3 regions of the Limosilactobacillus sp. genome follow, and region 3 is predicted to be linked to each of the others. Evidence: a T-box and tRNA genes for the amino acid it is inferred to sense, from the RefSeq annotation. Region 3 holds a T-box; the other regions hold tRNA genes.
The links. The T-box of region 3 lies ahead of LKE23_RS10915 (valine--tRNA ligase). A T-box ahead of a tRNA ligase gene usually reads a tRNA of that ligase, here a tRNA-Val.

Region 1 (7,617 bases), 1.9 Mb from region 3:
TGCCACTGATTTCCCATGTCCTCGACTTTGACCATGTCGAAGACTTCGTTAGTGGCAAGCTGACCGGTGTTTCCAAGGCAATCGTCAAGGTTGCTGGTGAAGAAGCCTAACGCCTATTAATTCATCCTCAAAAGGGTCGTTATCAAATTCGATAGCGGCCCTTTTTATAGTTGCTGGAGCAAGATTGCCCCGAGGATTAAGTTGGCGTTACGCTGGGGATCGTCGAAGTGATAGTCCCACTGGTCCATGATCCGGTTGAGGCGATAGAGAACGGTATTGTGGTGAAGATGAAGCTGGTGGGCGGTTCGGCTGACGCTGCCATTGTTCAACAGGTAGGTGACCAGGGTCTGGAAAAAGGCAGTCTGATGTTTTTCATCGTCCGTCTTGAGCTTGCGCAGGGCGGGATTGATGAAACCCAGCTGATGGTTGTCACGGAGATAACCAGCTAAGATCACCGGCGTAGCATCTTCAAACAAAAGGAAGGCTTGATGGCGCTCGCTTGCGACCTGTACCGCGAGTCGGGCTTGATCGTAGGCCTGGAAGAATTCCGCCAGGATGGTGAAGGTACTGCTGACGCCAACGATAACGCGGTCGGGGTCACCGATTTGCTTGAGCTGCATAAGCTCAGGCGGACAGAGCTGCTCAGTAGGTGCGAGGTTGGTTAGCAGGATGATATCCCGGTCAAAGAAACAGTAAATTCCCTGGGGGATCAGTCGATTAAGCCGGCCGAGAAGGTTACGAAGAAAGATTTCATTGAATTGCTGCTCTAGGCGGATGTCAATTAAGTACTTGGCACCTGGCCGTGCTAAGAAGGGTTGAAGGTCCGACCGTCGAGCCGGGCTATCAAAGGTTCGATCACTGATTGCTAATTCCAGGCTGCTGGAATAATTGAGTCGATTAGACTGGGATCGCTTCTCAGTTGTTGTAATTACGTTGATTGTAAACTCCAAGTAGTAGCTAATAACCAGGCGGATGAGCAGTGAAGGAAGTCGACCATTGCTGACGACGATGATCCGACCGATTCGCTTTTCATGATTGAATAGTTGATAAATGCCAACCGGGTATCTTCCCAATTGACGATGGCAAAACGGATCGTTCATCTGGTCACCAAGCTGATTTGCCTGAGTAATTAATTTTTTGTCAAAGCGGGGAGGGAAGAGTTGGTCGATAATCTGCTTGTTCGTGGCTGTGAGAATGGTTCCGGAAGGATTAATGAGAAAAATTGCACAATTGGTTTGCTTGCTGAGCGTGTTGAGGGCAACATTTAGGTCGTCGGAGCGAAGATACTGCGGGACACTGTTATTAAAAATCTGCAGGGCACGGTAATCGTCCTCAATAAGTGCTTTGATTTGTTGAGGGGTCGGTTGGGCCTTCAGTTCGTCCCAGCCTAGCCGCTTTCCATTGTCTAACGTTACTCCTGCCATTGATACGTTGACAACTGAGCAATTTAAAATACCTGTAATCAATGAATTTGTTGTGTGAATATCCAAGGCGTATAATGCCTGATTTAATTTCATTTCTGCCTCCGTTTAACTTCACGAGAGTTTGTTATGTCCTATTGTATCAAAAATCTTTGTGAAAACACATAAAGACGCTGAAACCGATTCCACATACAATGTACCCGTAAAGTTAATTAATACACAAACGGAGGGATAATCATGGCTGACGAAAAAGTTGCCTTAATTACGGGTGCTAGTTCAGGAATTGGTTACGGAATCACGGAAGTTTTCGCAGCTAACGGTGTCAACGTTGCAATGGTTGCGCTCGGGGCTGAGACGCTAAATGAAAAGACTCAAGAGATTCGGGATCAATACCACGTCGAAGCCTTACCAATTGTTGCGAACATTGCAAATGAAGATGAAGTTAATCACGCGGTTCAAGAGACAATTGAAAAGTTTGGTCACCTTGACTACGCGGTTAATGATGCAGGAATCAGTGGAACATTCAAGGCCTTTCATGAACTGACCAGTGCCGATTTCGATAAGACGATGGGGGTTGACCTCCGCGGGACCTTCCTGTCAATGAGCGCCGAAATTAAGCAGTTCGTTAAGCAGGGCTACGGTTCGGTTGTCAACATTACCGCCCTCGGCACCGAGGTTGCGGCACCATCAATGTCGCTCTACATTGCTGCTAAGGCCGGCATCGTTGGCTTTACCCATGCCGTAGCAATGGACTACGCCGACAAGGGCATTCGGGTTAACGCTGTTTCACCTGGTGCGGTCCGGACCAACATGACCAAGGCCGTTCTCGACGACACCAGCGAGGGCAGCTTCGGTCAATTGCTGCTGAACGGAATTCCAAATAAGCGTGCCGCGGATCCAAAGGAAATTGGTGAAGCTGTTTACTTTGTTGCTTCCGAAAAGGCCTCTTACATGACCGGCCAGAACGTCTGTGTCGATGGTGGGGCTTCAACTGGTAATAACTAAATTTCTCCTTAATGGTATTTGAATCAACATCAACATTGGGCTGTGATCCGGTAGTGGACCACGGTCTTTTAGTTTAATCTGCACCAACCCAGGCATCTTGTCGATTTGGCAATTGACTGAGCTTATTAGTTAAAGATGAAAAGCAAAACTGCAGCAAAATTTGTCAAATGGTCTTGCTATTTTAGCTGATTCTTGGTAAGATATTATCTGTTGTCATGAGGAATGACATTTGGAGGATTAGCTCAGTTGGGAGAGCGTCTGCCTTACAAGCAGAGGGTCACAGGTTCGAGCCCTGTATCCTCCATTGCGGCTTTACCGCAAACATAATATTGGGCTATAGCCAAGCGGTAAGGCAACGGTTTTTGGTACCGTCATGCGCTGGTTCGAATCCAGCTAGCCCAATATTTGGTCCGTTGGTCTAGTTGGTTTAGGACGCATCCCTGTCACGGATGAGATCACGAGTTCGAGTCTCGTACGGACCGTTAGCGAAAGCATCTGGTTTCTACCGGATGCTTTTTCTTTTACTCTTTAGTAAAAATCAGTAAAAAAAGTTAATTGTCATCCGTTTGACAGAGTTGTAAACGATTTCACAATATAGTATAATAAAGTTGTTGTCGAAGGAGATTGGGATAGAGTTATTATATTAAGAATAAATGTAAATGTCGGTTCAATATTTTTGGGGTAAAAGATCGTTTAATATAGGGAGCAATTATTTCTTAAGCTACTAATTTCGGCAACCTGAAGCGGGCGGGAACGGGATCTAGATCTCGTCTCCGCCCTTATTTGTTTAAATGTTAGGATAAAAGTAGAAACGGTCTTAACCAGAACTAGACAGTAATGCATTAGAGAAAGCGGGCTTGATATCAATGGCCAAGGTTGATTTTATGCAAGAAACGGTCCAGACCATGCTCAGCAAAAATGTGCCGTCATATGTTGATGAAAATGCCTTTTTGCGAGCGCAGGGGACACAGGAGCAGTTAAGTGCCAGCCAATTTAGAAAAATCTTCGTTGAATCAGGGGAGTTGCTTCCCTTACAGTCGCAAAGCTTGGATGATTGCAGTGAATACATCATCTCGATGGCCTTAGTGCATCATCCAGGGAGCGACCTGCCACTTTATCATCTGGTGGCCACGGAACTGACTGAGCATCCCCTTAGCCTGATTGGTGATCGCTATTATTATCAAGCGACTACTGGCGATACTTTACGTCAGACAATTGACCAGCTCGATCGTATTCGGTCGACCATTGATTGATTTTCTTCTGTGGTAAAATAAAAGTAGATACTAAACTAACTGGGACGAATCTGCGAAGGGGATGTTAGGATGTTCAAGAAAACAGCACACCAACCAGCCAAGCAAAACAAGTTTATGCGGGCCATTCTCGTCACTGCGGCCGCACTGCAGGTGGTTAATGCAGTGACAACGCTCAGACATGCCTTACGGAAGTAGACGAAATTAAACAAGTGTCTTACAATGCAATTATAATTGGGAATCGTCATGGGGCGGTTCCCTTTTTCGTGTTATGATAGAAGTGTATAGTAACCGCTTTCATTATAGACAGGAGTGATCTACATGCATAAGATTGGAATTATTGGACTTGGTCACGTTGGGACCACCGTTGCTCACATCTTATTGATGAAGGGACTGGCCGATGAGCTGGTACTGATTGATCAGGACGAAAAGAAAGTTGCGGCAGAGTACAATGACTTTGGGGACTCGTTCCCGCGGACCAATCATTCCGCGGTGATCAAACAGAATGACTATGGTGAACTGGCCGATGCTGACATTGTGATCACGGCATTTGGGGACATTGAAGCCACGAACCGGACTGGTGACCGGTTCGCCGAACTGCCAATCAACAAGAAAAATGCCCGCGAGGTTGGTGCAAAGATCAAGGAAAGCGGTTTTAACGGCATCCTGATCAACATTTCTAATCCGTGTGACGCGGTACTGGGTGTTCTCCAGGAAGCAACCGGTCTGCCGTATGAGCGGATCTTCGGAACTGGGACTTCGCTGGACACGGCCCGGATGCAGCGGGCGGTTGGAACGACCTTCAACGAGGCACCGCAAAACGTTGATGGTTACGTCCTTGGTGAGCACGGGAACACCCAGTTTACTGCTTGGTCAACGATTCACCTGGACGGGATCCCGGTAACCAAGCTGGCCGATGAGGGCAAGGTTGACCTTGATGGCCTGGCCACCACGATTCGGAACGGGGCCTTCACGATCATGGCTGGTAAGGGCTACACCTGCTTTGGCGTTGCTACCTGCGCAGCACTGCTGGTTGAGGCGGTCTTCACCAACAAGCACCTCTTCGGACCGGTTTCCGTTTACATGGAGAAGTACGGTTGCTACGTCGGCTACCCAGCTGTTGTTGGTGCCCACGGGATTGAGGACATCCATGAGATTAAATTGACGGCCGAAGAAGAAGAGTTGCTGGCAAAGTCCGCTGAGACAATTAAGGATAAGATGAAGGATTAGTTTTACGAATCGGCGATCAGGTTGTCTGACCTGGTCGCCGATTTTTGTTTGTGAAAATATTTCATTTTAGGATAACAAAGGCTTGGTTATTACCATAAATCAAGTATAATTAAAGGTAAAGAGAAGGGGGATATCGATATGTCATTAATGAAAGATACAGCAGAAATCAGCAAGACCGATAGTCAAGTTTACCTGGTCACCATGGTTCGGCAGAGTACCGACATGCCAATGTACATTGACCACATGGTTTACCAAACGGCCGCTGGCGGTCAAAAGTTCATGACTAAGCTGGTGTCAGCATTTGCCCACGCCGACTACCGCGAAAAGAAAGTGGATGCCGACCACTACGAATTGAGCAACGGCTTGGACAAAATCAGCCTGACTGGTCAGCTGGAAGACGTTTACGAGGACTAACTTTCCAGAAAAGTCTCCTCGCCCGCTTGGGTGGGGAGACTTTTTTTGCCCACTGTCTTGCTGGTTAACAGTTGTAACAAATTGAATGGTGAAGTACTTTCTAAACAACGGTTAGACTTAAGTTAAGAAAGTATTCGGAATAGAAAGGATTCTTGATTAACTTGAGAAATAAAGTAAAACTGTCCTGGCCACTCCTGATCTATGGGCTACTGGTGTTGCTGGCATTTTGGGGTACCGTCCTTCACTGGCAAACCGGCTTGCTGCAGGCCGGGAGTATTGGGGGCCTCGCCGGTTGGGAACTACTGAAGGTGCTAGGCGGAACCAGCGCCATCATCATTCCCATGCTGGTCGGGTATTATCAGGGGCCGATCCACCGTCGTTGGCCGCTGGCCTTGGGCTATGGTCTGGTGGGGGCGGTAACATTTTCACTTGCCCACTGGCTGCCTAGTGGTGGCGGCACTACCGAACGCTATCTAGTCCAGCAGATCTTCATCACATGGTTGGGCACTCTCTTGCTGTGGATGGCCGCACCGGTGCTTCACCGAATTCTGCATCGTTGGCAAGCCAAGCAGCGACGAACAGTTATCCTTGCCCTCATCGGTGTCTTCTTGGTGCTGGAAATTCTGGGTTGGCAGATGCTGCTCGGTTTTGCCGGGGGCCGCAGCCTGGTCTGGTTGGCATTTCTGTTTACGATCGGCGACTGGCTGGCCACCGATCGTGCCTGGTGGCAGCGCTTCTCTCGCTGGTTCTACTTAGTGCTCGGCTTGATTTCCTGGCTGCTGACCGCGCTGACAATCTGGCTGCACAACAGTCGGGTTGATTATAATCCGCATCGCGGCCTGCTGGTGGATCATCTGCACCAACTGATCGGAATCGCTCCCTGTCAGCCGCTCCTGCTGATCACCAGCGTCCTGCTGCTGATGGCGGTTGGCTACCATCACTTGGCAATTAGTTTGGCCGATCTGGGACGGGGAATCCTGACCCTTAACTTGCTGGGCATCCCGCTGGCCTTTGCTCCGGTAGCTTCGAAGATCCCTTGGCTGCTCTGCTGGATCGTTTTGACGGCCGCCATCATCACTGGCCTGCCGCTATTGTTTGAGCGACTATTCGCCGACGTATCCTGGACGATCAGTGGGGCGGCAATTCGACGGTGGGCCGGTCGGGTTATTCGATTTGGCTGGCCGCTGCTTTTGACCTATCTGATATTGTGGCTGCTGACGGTGGCATCGTTCGCCCTCCTGTGGAACAACGACTGGACGATGGTCACCTGGGCAGTAACTAAGCGGGCGGCAATCATCAACATCAATACCCTGATGATCTTTGCCATCTGCCTGGTCCTGATGGCCATCACCAATCGCTGGTGGCTGAGCAGCGGAATCACGATTGCCTTCTATATTGGCTGGATCGTTGCCAGTCAGCTAAAGATTGCGGCACGGGAGGAACCAATCCTGCCGACCGACATGTCAACCCTGACCGCCCCAAAGGAAATGCTGGGGATGGTCGATAGTAAGACCATCGTCGCCGTGGTTGGTGGAGCCATCCTGCTTTTAGGGGTCTGTGCCTGGTTGGAACACCGCTATGGGCATCCCCGCCTGCGCTGGTGGGGTCGCCTCGGGGTTGCACTGGTGGCCGTGCTGTTCCTGGGATCATTCACCCGGGCCAACCACAGTAATTCGCTGACCTTTAAACAGTTGCAGAAGTACCACGACATTCCGTACTTCTACAAGCAGATCCGTGGTGCCCAAATGAATGGTACGCTGCTCCAGTTTGCCAACAACATCGACGTCCACGTCATGACCAAGCCGGTGGGGTATTCGGCGGCCCGGATGCACCAGATCGAGCAGCGCTACACGACTGTTGGCGCCAAGATCAATCAGGATCGCCAGCACGGCACGGTTGGCCGGCAGAACCTGGTCTTCGTGCTTAGCGAGAGTTTTGCTGATCCATCCCGGGTTCCGGGGATGAAGGTCCACGGTGGCGACCCGCTGCCGTTCCTTCACCAGCTTGAAAAGCACACCACCAGCGGTCTGATGCTCAGTTCCGGTTACGGCGGGGGAACCGCCAACATGGAATACCAGGCGCTGACCGGGCTGGCGGTCGCCAGTTTCTCGCCGACGATGCCGACACCGTATTCTCAGTTAGTGCCGTACCAAAAGCGAGCCTGGTCGATCAACCAGCTCTTCAATTATAGTATTGGGATCCATCCCTTCACGGCCAATCTATATAGCCGTAAGACCGTCTACCACAAGTTCGGCTTCGCGAAGTTCTACCACTTCGGCAGTGCCGACAAGCTGACC
Region 2 (7,617 bases), 1.3 Mb from region 3:
AGTCTTCTTGCGGGTGCCCTCGGTAAGAAGGCTTTTAATTTACTATTGGAGGAATGAGTTTATGGCAGATAGCACAGATCATTCGACCGGCCATATGAAACGGTCGTTGCAGACCCGGCACCTGTCGATGATTGCCCTTGGGGGAACCATCGGGACCGGGCTGTTCATTACCAGTGGGGAGGCAATCTCCACTGCCGGGCCAGGTGGGGCGCTGGTTGCCTACATCGTGATGGGCTTCATGGTCTACTTCTTGATGACCAGTCTCGGGGAAATGGCCACCTACATGCCGCTGACCGGATCGTTTTCTGCTTATTCAACAAAGTTCGTCGACCCGGCACTGGGCTTTGCGATGGGCTGGAACTACTGGCTGAACTGGGCGGTAACGATCCCGGTTGAGGCGACGACGGCCGGCATCATCATGAACTACTGGCTGCCGAACGTTCCGCAATGGGTCTTCAGCGTGGCGGTGCTGGCCCTGATCTTTATCATCAACTACCTCTCCGTGCGTTCCTACGGGGAAACGGAGTACTGGCTGGCCCTGATCAAAATCGTGACCGTCATCGTCTTCCTGATCATCGGGGTGGCAATCATTCTGGGAATCATGGGCGGTCACGCGGTCGGCCTGAGCAACTTCCACTACAAGAAGGCACCGTTCGTCGGTGGGATCCCGTCGATCATCAGCGTCTTCCTGATCGCCGGGTTCTCCTTCCAGGGGACCGAGCTGGTCGGGATTACCGCCGGTGAAGCCAACGATCCCGAACACTCCGTCTCCAAGGCCATCCACTCGACCTTCTGGCGGATCCTGATTTTCTACATCTGCACGATCTTCGTAATCGCCTGCATCCTGCCGTACACTGACAAGAACCTGTTGAACCAGGACGTTTCCAACGTGACGATGAGTCCGTTTACGATCGTCTTCAAGCGGGCCGGCTTGGCAGTGGCGGCCAGCATCATGAACGCGGTCATCCTGACGGCCGTGGTTTCATCGGCCAACTCCGGGCTCTACGCTTCGACGCGGATGCTCTTCTCCCAGGCGCGGGAAGGCTACGCATGGCGTTTCCTGGGCTACGTCAACAAGCGGGGGATTCCGATCTACGCCCTGCTGGGGACGATGCTGGTTTCTACTTTGATTTACCTGACCCAATTCATCGGACCTCAGGCCTACAACTACCTGATTAGTGCCTCCGGGCTGTGTGGGTTCATCGCCTGGCTGGGGATCGCCGCCTCGCACTGGCGGTTCCGGCGGGCCTACATTGCCCAGGGGCGTGACCTCAACGACCTCAAGTACCGGTCGGCCTTCTTCCCGTTTGGCCCGATCTTCGCCTTTATCCTCTGCTTCATCGTTATCTGTGGGCAGAACGTCAACGCCTTCATTAAGCTGGATTGGCAAAACATTGCCATCTCCTACATGAGTGTGCCGATCTTCTTGATCCTGTTCATTTACTACAAGGTGCGTTACAAGACCCACCTGATCCCACTCGACCAGGTTGACCTGTCGCGGAGCACCAAGGGTGAGAAGTACGTACCAGATGATGAGGCTAATTAAAACCCAACCACAAAATATGGCCACTTTTTGGTGGTCATTTTGTTTTTAAATGTTAGAATGGTAATCGTGAATTTTACCAAGAAGAATTTTAATGAGAAAGGGATAGTTACGAAATGATTGCTTTAGCAGGAACAATCGGGGCCGGCAAGACCAGCCTGACCCAGCTTCTGGCCAACCACTTGAACAGCCAGGCCTTTTATGAATCCGTCGACGACAACAAGATCTTGCCGCTCTTCTACGAGAACCCGAAGAAGTACGGCTTTTTGCTGCAGATCTACTTCTTAAACAAGCGCCTGGACGAGATCAAGGCCTCCTACAGCAACGACCTCAACGTCTTGGACCGGTCGATCTTTGAAGACGAGCTCCTGTTCAAGCTCAACGCCGACATGGGCCGGGCAACGGAGACGGAATCCGATATTTACTCCTCCTTGTTGAGCAACATGATGGAGGAGCTGCCGGACCAGGTGCACCAGAAGGCACCGAACCTCCTGATCACGATCAAGGTCTCCTTCGAAACGATGCTGCACCGGATCGAGAAGCGCGGCCGGGCCTACGAGCAGATCGCCAACGACCCGTCACTGTATTCCTACTACAAGAACTTGAACGACCGCTACGACGCCTGGTACGAAAACTACGACGAGAGCCCGAAGATGCTGATTGACGGGGACAAGTACAACTTCGTCGAGAACCCGACGGCGGCGACTGAGGTGCTGGGGATGATTGATCGCAAGCTGGCCGAATTAAATTTAAAGTAGGGTTTGACAAAGCAAACGATCGATGTTATATTAATTAAGCTGATTTGTTTCAGCTTAGTTCTTTTGGAGGATTAGCTCAGTTGGGAGAGCATCTGCCTTACAAGCAGAGGGTCACAGGTTCGAGCCCTGTATCCTCCATATGCGGATGTGGCGGAATTGGCAGACGCGCAAGATTTAGGATCTTGTATCTTTTGATGTAAGGGTTCAAGTCCCTTCGTCCGCATTCAGCTTTTCAAAAAAAGGCTGTTGACAATTCCGAGGCCATCACGTATAATTAATAACTGTTGATACGGAATGTGTCAAAAACTTCATATGCGGAAGTAGTTCAGTGGTAGAACATCACCTTGCCATGGTGGGGGTCGCGGGTTCGAATCCCGTCTTCCGCTCTTATGCACCCATAGCGCAATTGGATAGAGTGTCTGACTACGAATCAGAAGGTTGAAGGTTCGACTCCTTCTGGGTGCATCATAAAGCGTGACAGTTATCTCCTTGAGATGGGTGTGGCGCTTCTTTTTTTCGGAAATTAGCTCAGCTTGGTAGAGCGCTGCGTTCGGGACGCAGAGGTCGCAAGTTCGAATCTTGTATTTCCGATTTTTTTATTTTAAAGTCAAAAGCTGTCAACCGACGAGAAGTTGGTTGGCAGCCTTTCAGTTTTTTGAGTTAGAAGTTTGGCTTGGCGGCCCGGTTGTAGTAAACGAGGTGCTGCTCCAGCGTTTGTGGATCAACGATGATCTTGGTGACGCTGCAGTTGTCCGGTTCAAGGATTTCCAAACCGTGGGCCCCGGTTGCGTTGGCCGCAAAGGAGCGGACCGTGAAGCCGTGGGTGACGATCAGGAGCCGCTCGGTGGGGTGGGCCTTGACGACGTCTTTGGTGAAGGCCAGGACCCGTTTTTGAACGTGGTCGAAGGTTTCGCCATGGGCCACTGGAGCATAGTTTGGTCGAACGTCATGGATCAGGTCGTAGAAAAGCGTGGGATACTGGGCCTCCAGCCGGGCATTTTCCTGGCCATCCCAGTCGCCATAGGAGATCTCCAGCAGGCGGCGGTCGGTGGCCACGGGCAGGTTCAAGCTTTGATTGAGGATCCGGGCGGTCTGAACGGTTCGACGCAGTGGTGATTGGTAAAGCGCGCTCAGGTTCAGTGGGTGGAAGACGGCCGCCAGCTCCTGGGCCTGTTTTATTCCGTCTTCGGTCAGCAGGGTGCGGTCATCATCAATGACGCCCTGCTTGAGCCCAGCGCGGTTAGCCGTGGTCTGGCCGTGGCGGACAATGTATAATTCAGTCATCGAGTTTTGCTCCTTTATTTTTTTAATTATTATACCGGATATTGACAAAAAATTAAATCGAGGTTAGAATTTAATTAATGATTTGTAATGCCCAAAAGGAGGGAGCACCATGATGAAGAATCTCAAGACAGTATTATTAAGCTCCTCCCAGTCTTCTAGCATTTAGAAGGCTGGCCTTTTGGGGTGGCCTTCACATGGTGGGGGCCACGAACTAGATTAGGATCCTAATCCAATGGTCTCCACGAACAGTGGGGGCCTTTTTTCGTACCAGACGATTTGGAGGGATCAACATGCCAATTTATAACTACGCCGCCGGTCCAGCTACCTTGCCACGGACCGTTCTCAAACAAGTTCAAGCCGAACTGCTCGATTACCATGGCTCTGGGATGAGCATTGTCGAGATTTCGCACCGTTCGCCACTCTTTGATGAGGTGCTCACCCAGGCTCACGACCGCGTCCTCAAGCTGATGCACCTGGGGGACGACTACGAGGCCCTCTTCCTTCAGGGTGGAGGCACCTTGCAGTTTACGATGGTGCCGCTGAACCTGGCCACCAGATATCACCGCGTTGCCTACGCTAATACCGGTCACTGGTCAGAGCGGGCGATTGAGGAAGCCGAGAAGATCCCTGGGCTGACGGTCGACACGGTCACGGATGCGGGCCCCGACTTTACGACAATTCCGACCGTTCCCGAACTGCCGGCTGACACCTACGACTACCTGCACATCACCGGTAACAATACGATCTACGGCACGACCTACCACGAACTGCCGGAGACGACGGTGCCGCTGGTGGGGGACCTGTCGTCGAACTTTTTGGGGCAAACCTACGACTTCAAGCGTTTCGACCTGATCTATGCCGGGGCGCAGAAGAACCTGGCGCCGGCGGGACTGACGATCGTGGTCCTGAAAAAGCACCTTCTGGATCAGGAAAGCACCCTGCCAAGCATGCTGAACTACCCGGCCCTGGCGAAGAAGCACTCGACGCTCAACACGCCGCCGGTCTTCCAGATTTACGTCGCCAACCTAGTGATGAAGTGGCTTGAGGACCAGGGTGGGGTCGAAGCAATCAACGATCAAAACGTCAAGAAGTCCAACCTGATCTACGACTACCTGGCTGAATCGAAGCTCTTCACCAACAAGGTCGCGCCAGACGCCCGCTCGCTAACCAACATCCCGTTTACGACCGGTGATCCGGACCTGGATGCCGCCTTTGTCCAGGAAGCTGACCAGGCCGGCTTGAAGAACCTCAAGGGCCACCGGCTGGTCGGGGGAATGCGGGCCAGTCTCTATAACGCCATGCCATACGAAGGCGCGGTTGCCCTGCGCGATTTTATGGCGAAATTTGAACGGGAACACGCATAGATAAGGAGGAGCCCACATGTACAATATTAAAACCTACAACGCCATTGCCCAGGCCGGCCTGGCAGAATTTACCGACGACTACCGAATCAACCAGGACGCTGCCGCCCCGGACGCCTACATGATCCGCAGCGTTGACCTGCACGATCAGGAGTTCCCGGCCAGCTTAAAGGTGATTGCCCGCTGCGGTGCCGGCTTTAACAACATCCCCCTGGACCGGGCCTTAGAAGACGGGATCGCGGTCTTCAACACGCCCGGTGGCAATGCCAACGCGGTTAAAGAACTGGTGCTGGCGATCATGATCGATGCCAAACGGAACCTGATCAATGCGGCCAACTGGAGCGCTTCGGCCGCACCCGGCGCCGACATCACCCTGCGGACGGAGAAACAGAAGACCCAGTTCAGCGGCACGGAACTGCTGGGCAAGAAGCTGGCCATCCTGGGGCTGGGCCACGTCGGCTCGCTGGTGGCCAACGCCGCAATTGACCTGGGGATGGACGTCACCGGCTACGATCCCTACCTGTCGGTTGACTCGGCCTGGCACCTTTCGCCGGCAGTCAAGCGGGCGGCGACGATCAAGGAGACGGTTGCTGGGGCCGACTTTATCACGGTTCACGTACCAAAGAATGAGGAGACCACGGGCCTGATTGGCGCCAAGGAGATGGCGATGTTCAAACCGGGCGCGGTGCTGCTCAACTACTCCCGCCTGGGAATCGTCGACAATGCGGCCGTCCTGGCGGCCCTGGAGAACGGCCAGGTTGCCCACTACAGCACCGACTTCAGTGACGAGCAGATTCTGGGCAACGATCAAGTCACGATCACGCCTCACATCGGCGGTTCGACGAAGGAGGCCACGGCCAACTGCGCCCGGATTGCGGCCCGCGAGATCATGGACTACCTCGCCACCGGGAACACCGCCAATTCGGTCAACCTGCCGAATGTCAAGGCGCCCTTTGCCGGTCCGCACCGTTTCACCATCATTCACCGCAACGTGCCGAACATGCTGGGGCAGATCACGACCGTCATGGCCGACAATCAACTGAACATCGAAAACCTGGTCAACCGGTCCCGTGACAAGTATGCCTACACGATCGTCGACATCAGCGACCTCGATGCTGCAGATATTAAGAAGGTAACCGCGGAACTGGAAGCAATCGACGCGGTCAGTCGGGTGCGCTACATTAAACACTAGTGAACTACTCGGCCATAAATGACCGAGCTTCTGGGAACGCGAAGTAGTATTTAGGATATTGCACTGGTATTCCAGCTACCTAACTTACAGAACTCCGCTCTTTTACCAAGGCTAGTTCCTAACCAACGGCTTTTAATCCTCTACGCAAGATATTAACTGCCGCATTAATATCTCGATCGTGGTGTATTCCACACTTAGGACAAGTCCATTCCCGGATTTCTAGCGGCTTCTTACCACTGTGATACCCACAAGTGCTACAAATCTGACTGGTGTAGTTAGGCTTAACCACGATTAACTGTTTACCATACCAAGCACACTTATACTCCAACATGGTGCGGAATTGATACCAACTGGCGTTCGCAATAGATTTAGCTAAGCAGTGATTCTTTTGGAGATTCTTGGTTTTCAAATCCTCAATCACAATCACGTCATACTGCTTAACTAAATTAGTAGTGAGCTTATGCAGGTGATCCTTGCGCTTGTTGGCTATCTTTTGTTGGTAACGAGCCTTTGTCACTCTGGCCCGTTGCCAATTTTGATAGTCGTCCAGATCTTCTTTAATCGTTTTATGATTATGATTCCACTGACGAACGGCTACCATTGCCTGGTGACGACGTTTAGAGTATTTGCTTTGCCACTTAACGGCTTGCTTTTCATGCCATTTGGCGTTAAAAGAAGCGTATTTGTCTCCATCGGAACTGATGGCTAAATCTGCGATGCCAACATCTAGGCCAACGGATTTTCCAGTTTTGGGCAGCTGGCAAGTTTCAGTTTCAACTTGTAAGGATAGGTAATAACGTCCCGTCGGGTCATAACTAACGGTGTACCGCTTAATTTTGGCATTGCCAACTTGATTAGTCTTGCTCGTGCGGATACTGCCTAGTTTTGGCAATTGCATTCTACGTTTGGCAATCACCTTGCAAGTTGATCGTCCCGTATAGGATTGGCGTAAAGCGTGACGGCTTTTGAAACGTGGATAACCACCCCGATGCTTGAAGAGCATTTTGAATGCTTGAGCGAGATTATGATTAACCACTAGAAAACTAGTTGCGTCACTTTCTCTGAGATACGGATATTCTTCTTTGAGACGTTTAAGCAGGTAATTCATGCCGTATTCATTAACAAAATGACTGTTAGGGTTGTTCTCATAACGTTCCTTAGCCATACCCAACATCAGGTTCCAGACTTTCCGGTCATTACCAAACATCTGCCAAAGCTGGTCTTGTTGAGCCTTAGTTGGGTACAAGCATAGCTTGACTCCTTTAATTACCTTACTCATTCTAAGTTCACCTCTTTACGGCGTTGGTCGTCAATATATTTGGCCACGGCCTGCTCATTGACCGCACCAATGCTTTCAACATAGTAACTCGGTGACCACAGGTGGCGTCCCTGCTTCTTCCAGTAACTAGTTCGCAGCTCAGGGCACTCTCTAAATAATTGCCAAGCGGAAATCCCTTTTAACCAGCGTACGATATTCGT
Region 3 (7,617 bases):
TACCACTTTACGGAACCAAAATTGGATGAGCAGATTAAACAGCTCCAGGCCAAACTGACGGCCACCACCCAGCAGCTGCGGGACCTCCACCTGGACGTGGTTAAGCAGGCCAACAAGGACCTGGCCGAAGCAATCGACCATCTCTATGCTGTCATGCAAAAGGAACTGGATGCCCGGCGCGAAGCCGTCCACCTGGTAGGAATCATGGCCGACTTTACTCAGCACGCCCAGCACCAGAACAATGAATTGATGGCCGAATTGGACCGGCTCAGTCTCAGCTACACCCTGAACAACAATGAGTTCGAAAAGACTCGGGAGCTAAACGAGCAGATCAAAACGATCGTCAAGCAGTACAACGAGGACCAGCAGGCGATTAAAAACAACCAGGCGGTCTACAGCCAGATCCTGGAACGGCAGAAGGAAAATCGCCAGAGCCTGATCGACATCGAAAAGGAGCAGGGCAAGATCAACGACGAGGTTGCTAAGCTCCAGACCGATGAACAGCGGGCCAAGCAGATGCTGCAGCGCTACTCCGTCCAGATTCGGACAATTCGGCGCCAAGTGGAGCAGATGAATCTGCCGGGGATCTCCCAGGACTACATGGACTACTTCTTCGGGGTCAGCGATGAGATCAAGAAGCTGGCCGACGAGCTCCATGAATACAAGGTCAACATGGACAACGTCACCAAGCAGCTGCTAATGGTGGAAACGGACTTGGAGCGCCTGCAGGACAAGACCAACGACCTGCGGGACAGCGCCGAGTTGACCGAGCGGCTTCAGCAGTACGCCAACCGGTTCGCCGACAACGAAAAGGTCGTCAAGGCGGCCCAGAAGTCCCAGGAGCTGTATAACCAGTACAACTACGCGGGAAGTCTGGAGACGATTGCCACGGCCCTTGAAGAAGTCGAACCGGGCAGCTACAAGCGCATTGAGGACAGCTACTACCAGGAAGTTAATGAATAGTAATGAGGAGAGCATCACCAGCCAATTGCGGCCGGTGGTGCTTTTTTCGTGGAGTGTGCCGAAATCAATGCCGTTCTAGGGATTTTCTGTTATAATAGAAAGTCGTTTTAAGAAGCGTCGAACCTTTCAATACGCAACTCACCAAGTTTTCGGCCCCGGCGACGGCTCATTTGTCGGTGCCCGGCCAATAATTGGAGGAAGGAATTATAGAACATGATCTATTTTGATAATAGCGCAACGACAAAGGTGGCACCGGAAGTTCTACAAACTTACGACACCGTCAGCCAAAAGATCTGGGGGAACCCAAGCAGCCTTCACAACTTCGGGGAGAACGCCTGGAACCTGCTTGAACAGGCTCGCCAGCAGATCGCCAAGCTCTTAGGCGTTAAGCCGAGCGAGATCATCTTCACCAGCGGCGGTTCCGAGGGTGACAACTGGGTCATCAAGGGGACCGCGATGGCTAAGCACCGGTTCGGCAAGCACATCATTACCACCAGCGTGGAGCACGCGGCGGTTCACAATCCGCTGGAACAGCTCAAGGACCTCGGCTTTGACATCACCTACCTGCCAGTTGACGACCAGGGCCGGATTAACCCGGCAGACGTCAAGGCGGCCATTCGTCCCGACACGATCCTGGTTTCCATCATGGCGGTCAACAACGAGATTGGGACCATCCAGCCGATCAAAGAGGTTGGCGAAATCTTGAAGGACTACCCGAACATTCACTACATGGTCGACGCCGTTCAGGCCATTGGCAAGGGGATCGACGACCTGGTCTTCTCCGACCGGGTCGACTTTGCCACCTTCTCCGGCCACAAGTTCCACGCACCACGCGGGACCGGTTTCGTCTACGTCAAGAGCGGTCGCAAGCTTGCCCCGCTGATTGCCGGTGGTGGCCAGGAACGGACACTGCGCTCCGGGACTGAAAACACCCCGGGTGATGTCGCCATGGCCCGGGCCATCCGCCTGGTCAAGGAAAACGAGGACGAGACGGTCAAGCGCGAGCAGGCGATCAAGGAACGAATCTACGACCACCTGAAGCAGTTCGACCACGTCAAAATCATTTCCGGCCGGGACGAAGGTTTTGCGCCCCACATCCTCTGCTTTGCCATCGTTGGCGTCCGGGGCGAGACGATCGTGCACGCCTTTGAGGACCAGGGAATCTACATTTCGACCACCAGTGCCTGCTCGTCGAAGAAGCGTTCCGAGGCTGGGACCCTGGCGGCAATGAAGGTGCCGGAAGAGATCGCCACCAGTGCGGTCCGGATCAGCCTGGGGGACCAAAACACCCTGGAAGAGGCCGACCAGTTCAACAAGACCTTCGACCAGCTCTACGCCGGTTTCAAGAAGATTATCGACTAAGATTAAAATTTAACTTGAAAGGAGGAATTGCGCGTGCAATATACCGAAATTATGGTCCGCTATGGTGAATTGTCCACCAAGGGCCACAACAAGAAGTCCTTCATTGACCGGCTCGGCGATAACGTCCGCCACGCCCTGCACAGCTTTGGTTCTGTCAAGGTTCATGCCCAGCGGGATCGGCTTCACGTTCAGCTCAACGGGGCCGACTACGACCAGGTTATGGATCGCTTGAAGCTGGTCTTTGGGATTCAGAACTTTTCGCCGTCGATTCGGGTCGAGAAGTCCTTTGAGGCCACCAAGCAGGCGGCTGCCCAGATGGTCGAAGAACAAGTTGATCACCCGATGACCTTTAAGATCGAGACGCGGCGGGCCGATCACCACTTCGAAATGGACACCTTTGAGATGAACAACCAATTAGGGGGCTACCTCTTGAACAAGTTCCCCGACAAGCTCAAGGTGGACGTCCACCATCCCGACCTGACCATCCGGGTGGAGATCCGGCTCAACGGGATCTTCCTCTCCAGTGAAACCATCAAGGGTGCCGGTGGCCTGCCCGTCGGCACTGCCGGCAAGGGCATGATGATGATGTCCGGCGGGATCGACTCGCCGGTGGCCGCCTACCTGGGGATGAAGCGAGGCGTTTCCATGGAAATGGTTCACTTCTTCAGTCCGCCGTACACCAGTCCCCAGGCGCTGGCTAAGGCCAAGCAGCTGACCGAAAAACTGGCCAAGTACAGCGGCAGCATCCGCTTTATCCAGGTACCGTTTGCCGAAATCCAGGAAACAGTTAAGGAAAAGGTGCCGGAGGGCTATCTGATGACCGTCCAGCGGCGGATGATGCTTCGTCTCGCCGCCGCCCTGATGGTCAAGCGTCACGGCCTGGCGATTTTCAACGGGGAATCCCTCGGCCAGGTGGCTTCCCAGACGATGGAGAGTATGCTAGCGATCAACGATGTCACCTCCTTCCCGGTACTGCGGCCAGTGCTGTCCTACGACAAGACCGAGATCATCAAGATTGCCGAAGAGATCGGCACCTACGACCTCTCGATCCTGCCTTACGAGGATTGCTGCACCGTCTTCACGCCACCGTCGCCGAAGACCCGGCCACGACTTGACCGGGCGCGCGAGTACGAGCAGCGCCTGGATATCGAGGGTCTGATGAAACGCTCGCTGGACAATATTAAGATTACCGAGATTCATCCCGGTGAGGACTTCCTCAACCAAAATGAGGATGTTTTTGCCGAATTGCTCTAATCTTCGCTTGACGCTGGCAGATTATTTAGCTATCATACAAGCATAAATAAGCATTGACCGAAAGAGTAACGAAGAGTGCGGATCCACCAGAGAGGGCCCGGTGCTGAGAGGGCCTGGATCAGCTTCGCGAAGGTAGTTCGGGAGCAGATCGGCTGAATTCAGTAGGCCGGTCCGGTTCATTGACCGTTATTAAATGAGCGAGGGGAGCGGGAGACCGCTCAATATAGGTGGTACCGCGAGCAAATCGTCCTATCAATAGTGATAGGGCGATTTTTATTTTGCCAGTGCTTAATTAAATAGTGTTAACCATGAATTTTTGAAAGGAGCGATTATACAATGGCAACCGAAAAGGAAATGTCAACCAAGTATGATCCAACAGCTGTCGAAGCTGGTCGCTACCAATGGTGGATCGACCAGGGCCTCTTTAAGCCAAGCGGCGATAAGAAGGCTCACCCGTATTCAATTGTGATTCCGCCGCCGAACGTTACCGGAAAGTTACACCTGGGCCACGCCTGGGACACCACCCTGCAGGACATGCTGATTCGGCAGAAGCGGATGCAGGGCTACGACGTCCTCTGGCTGCCGGGGATGGACCACGCCGGGATTGCTACCCAGGCCAAGGTCGAGGCCCGGTTACGCAAGCAGGGGATTTCCCGCTACGACCTGGGTCGGGAAAAGTTCGTTCAACAGGTTTGGGACTGGAAGGACGAATACGCCGACATCATCCACAAGCAGTGGGCTAAGCTCGGGATTTCCGTTGACTACGACCGCGAGCGCTTCACCCTGGATGAGGGACTGAACAAGGCCGTTCGCAAGGTCTTCGTCGATCTTTACAATAAGGGCCTGATTTACCGGGGAACCTACATCATCAACTGGGATCCGCAAGCCCGGACGGCCCTGTCCGACATCGAGGTAATCCACAAGGACGACAAGGGTGCCTTCTACCACGTTAAGTACCCATTCACCGACGGCACCACCTTTAACGGCAAGGACTACATCGAAATCGCGACGACCCGGCCGGAAACCATGTTTGGTGACGAAGCCGTTGCCGTTAACCCGAATGATGAACGTTACAAGGACCTGGTCGGCAAGCACGTCATGGTACCGCTGGTCAACCGGGAGATTGAAATCATCGCCGACGACTACGTTACCCCAGACTTCGGGACCGGGATGGTGAAGATCACGCCAGCCCACGACCCGAATGACTTCAAGGTCGGCAAGCGCCACAACCTGCCGGAATTAAACACCATGAATGAGGACGCCTCGATGAACGAAAACGCCGGCAAGTACGAGGGGATGGACCGGTTCGAAGCCCGCAAGGCCATGGTTAAGGACTTGGAGGACCAGGGCTACATGCTCAAGGTCGTTCCAATCGTCCACTCCGTTGGTCACTCCGAGCGGACCGGCGTCCAGGTTGAAGCCCGGCTGTCGACCCAGTGGTTCGTCAAGATGAAGCCGCTGGCCGAACAAGCCCTGGCCAACCAGAAGACTGACGACAAGGTTAACTTCATTCCGGAACGGTTCGAACACACCTTCACCCAGTGGATGGAAAACGTCCACGACTGGGTGATCTCCCGGCAGCTCTGGTGGGGGCACCGGATCCCGGCCTGGTACAAGAAGGGTACCGGCGAGGTCTACGTCGGCATGGAAGCACCAAAGGACGAGGAAAACTGGACCCGTGACAAGGACGTCCTGGACACCTGGTTCAGTAGTGCCCTCTGGCCATTCTCTACGATGGGCTGGCCAAACACCGACTCACCGGATTTCAAGCGCTACTTCCCAACCAGCACCCTGGTTACCGGTTACGACATCATCTTCTTCTGGGTTTCCCGGATGATCTTCCAGTCCCTGGAATTCACCGGCAAGGCACCATTTAGAAACGTTCTGCTCCACGGTCTGATCCGTGACGAACAGGGCCGCAAGATGTCTAAGTCCCTGGGGAACGGGATCGACCCGATGGACGTCATTGCCAAGTACGGGGTCGACGCCCTGCGGTGGTTCCTGGTTACCGGCTCCACTCCTGGTCAGGACATTCGGTTCTCCTACACCAAGATGGATGCGGCCTGGAACTTCATCAACAAGATCTGGAACGCCTCCCGTTACGTAATCATGAACCTCGGCGAGATGCCGGCACCGGTTCTGCCGGACAAGTCCAAGTGGGACCTGGCCGACCGCTGGATTCTGAGCCGGCTGAACGCCACGGTCAAGCAGGTCAATGAGCAATTCGACAAGTTCGAATTCGGTGAGGCCGGCCGGGCACTCTACAACTTCATCTGGAACGACTTCTGTGACTGGTACATCGAAATGACCAAGGAGAAGCTCAACAACGGGACCGACGAAGAAAAGCAGGACACCAAGAACATCCTGGGCTACGTCCTCGACCAGACCTTGAAGCTGATGCACCCGATCATGCCGTTCGTTACCGAAAAGCTCTGGCAGTCGATGCCGCACGACGGCAAGTCCATCATGGTGGCCGACTATCCAGTTGCTCACGATGAACTGGACGATGCCGACGCAACCGACCAGATGAGCAACCTGATCGAAATGATCAAGGCGGTGCGGAACATCCGGAACGAAGCCAACGCCCCAATGTCCAAGCCGGTTGACATCCTGGTCAAGGTCGACAACCAACACCTGGGCGACATGCTCAACGCCAACCGGGACTACATCGACCGCTTCTGCCACCCCGCAGAGCTGACGATCAGCACCGACGTCAAGGCACCAAAGCTGGCCATGACTGGAATCCTGGCCGGTGCCGAGGTCTACATCCCGATGGCCGAACTGGTCGATCTGGATGAGGAACGGGCCAAGATGCAAAAGGAAATCGCCAAGCTGGAAAAGGAAGTTCAGCGGTCACAAAAGAAGCTGGGCAACGAGAAGTTCGTTGCCAACGCTCCTGAAAAGGTCGTTGAAGCCGAAAAGCAAAAGGCGGTTGAATGGCAGCAGAAGCTGGACTCCGCCAAGGAACGTCTGGCCTCACTTCAAGAAGCCTAGTGAAATAGTAAAAGATTGTGGTACGATTTGGGTATCACAATCTTTTTTAGTTTGAGAAAGGACTAATTTGATGATTAAGACCTACGAAGACGCCCTGAATTTCATCCACGGACGGACAAAATTTAAGAAGATTCCGACCCTCAAGCGGATGCGTCGCTTTTTGCAAGAACTCGGCAATCCCCAGGAGGGGCAGCACTACATCCACGTCACGGGAACCAACGGCAAGGGGTCGACGGTGGCGATGCTGCGGTCGATGCTGCTCGAATGCGGCCTGACCGTCGGCAGCTTCACCTCCCCCTTTATTACCCGCTTTAACGAGCGGATCGAGTACAATGCCCAGCAGATTCCCGACGCCGACCTGATTCGACTGGCCCAGCGCCTGGAGCCGGTGGTCGCCAAGCTCGACGCTGAATTACCGAGCGGGGGACCAACCGAGTTTGAGATTGATACGGCCCTGATGTTTTGCTACATGGAAGAAAAACATCCCGACGTCGTCCTGCTCGAGGTCGGCATCGGGGGCCTCTACGATTCGACAAACGTGATCGTCCCGGACGTCAGCGTGATCACCACGGTCGGCTGGGACCACATGAAATACCTGGGCAACACCCTGGCGGCGATTGCCAGTCAGAAGGCGGGAATCATCAAGCAGGGGGTTCCGGTCGTGATCGGCAAGCTGCCCGAATCCGCTCGGCAGGTGGTTGCCGACACGGCCCATGCCAAGCAATCCCAACTCTATGAATTGGGTCGCGACTACCAGGGAACTAAGCTCAATGGACACGGCCTCTATGCCAAGCTTCAGTACGATGGCCTGGGCATCCACCACGGAACCTTCCAGCTCGGCTTGGCCGGGGACTACCAGGTCGACAACGCCGCCATTGCCCTGACCGCCGCCCAGCTCTTCCTTGCTGCTCACCGGCTGCCACTGGATCAAAACGCCCTCAGGCGGGGCCTGGCAGCGAGTCGCTGGCCCGGCCGGATGGAGGTCGTGTGCGACGAACCGCTAGTTTTGCTGGACGGCGCCCACAACCTGCCGGGGATGCAGGC

Region 1: it encodes a tRNA-Val, which carries the amino acid that the T-box ahead of LKE23_RS10915 (valine--tRNA ligase) is inferred to sense. The anticodon was not compared.
Region 2: it encodes a tRNA-Val, which carries the amino acid that the T-box ahead of LKE23_RS10915 (valine--tRNA ligase) is inferred to sense. The anticodon was not compared.

Annotation. Positions count from the first base shown of each region.
Region 1 is NZ_JAKVPE010000001.1:416,191-423,807, forward strand. Features, by position in the region: gene LKE23_RS01980 (zinc-dependent alcohol dehydrogenase family protein) at 1-110, shown strand, start outside; gene LKE23_RS01985 (helix-turn-helix domain-containing protein) at 165-1,424, opposite strand; gene LKE23_RS01990 (SDR family NAD(P)-dependent oxidoreductase) at 1,659-2,426, shown strand; tRNA gene LKE23_RS01995 (tRNA-Val) at 2,658-2,730, shown strand; tRNA gene LKE23_RS02000 (tRNA-Gln) at 2,757-2,828, shown strand; tRNA gene LKE23_RS02005 (tRNA-Asp) at 2,834-2,908, shown strand; gene LKE23_RS02010 (hypothetical protein) at 3,293-3,679, shown strand; gene LKE23_RS02015 (L-lactate dehydrogenase) at 3,998-4,906, shown strand; gene LKE23_RS02020 (hypothetical protein) at 5,045-5,320, shown strand; gene LKE23_RS02025 (LTA synthase family protein) at 5,482-7,617, shown strand, end outside.
Region 2 is NZ_JAKVPE010000001.1:1,020,297-1,027,913, reverse strand. Features, by position in the region: gene LKE23_RS05015 (amino acid permease) at 62-1,546, shown strand; gene LKE23_RS05010 (deoxynucleoside kinase) at 1,660-2,301, shown strand; tRNA gene LKE23_RS05005 (tRNA-Val) at 2,367-2,439, shown strand; tRNA gene LKE23_RS05000 (tRNA-Leu) at 2,443-2,524, shown strand; tRNA gene LKE23_RS04995 (tRNA-Gly) at 2,616-2,687, shown strand; tRNA gene LKE23_RS04990 (tRNA-Arg) at 2,693-2,766, shown strand; tRNA gene LKE23_RS04985 (tRNA-Pro) at 2,819-2,892, shown strand; gene LKE23_RS04980 (histidine phosphatase family protein) at 2,962-3,585, opposite strand; gene serC (3-phosphoserine/phosphohydroxythreonine transaminase) at 3,876-4,949, shown strand; gene LKE23_RS04970 (phosphoglycerate dehydrogenase) at 4,966-6,138, shown strand; gene LKE23_RS04965 (RNA-guided endonuclease TnpB family protein) at 6,257-7,417, opposite strand; gene tnpA (IS200/IS605 family transposase) at 7,414-7,617, opposite strand, start outside.
Region 3 is NZ_JAKVPE010000001.1:2,293,324-2,300,940, forward strand. Features, by position in the region: gene ezrA (septation ring formation regulator EzrA) at 1-963, shown strand, start outside; gene LKE23_RS10905 (cysteine desulfurase family protein) at 1,177-2,325, shown strand; gene thiI (tRNA uracil 4-sulfurtransferase ThiI) at 2,359-3,579, shown strand; T-box leader at 3,624-3,834, shown strand; gene LKE23_RS10915 (valine--tRNA ligase) at 3,916-6,573, shown strand; gene LKE23_RS10920 (bifunctional folylpolyglutamate synthase/dihydrofolate synthase) at 6,644-7,617, shown strand, end outside.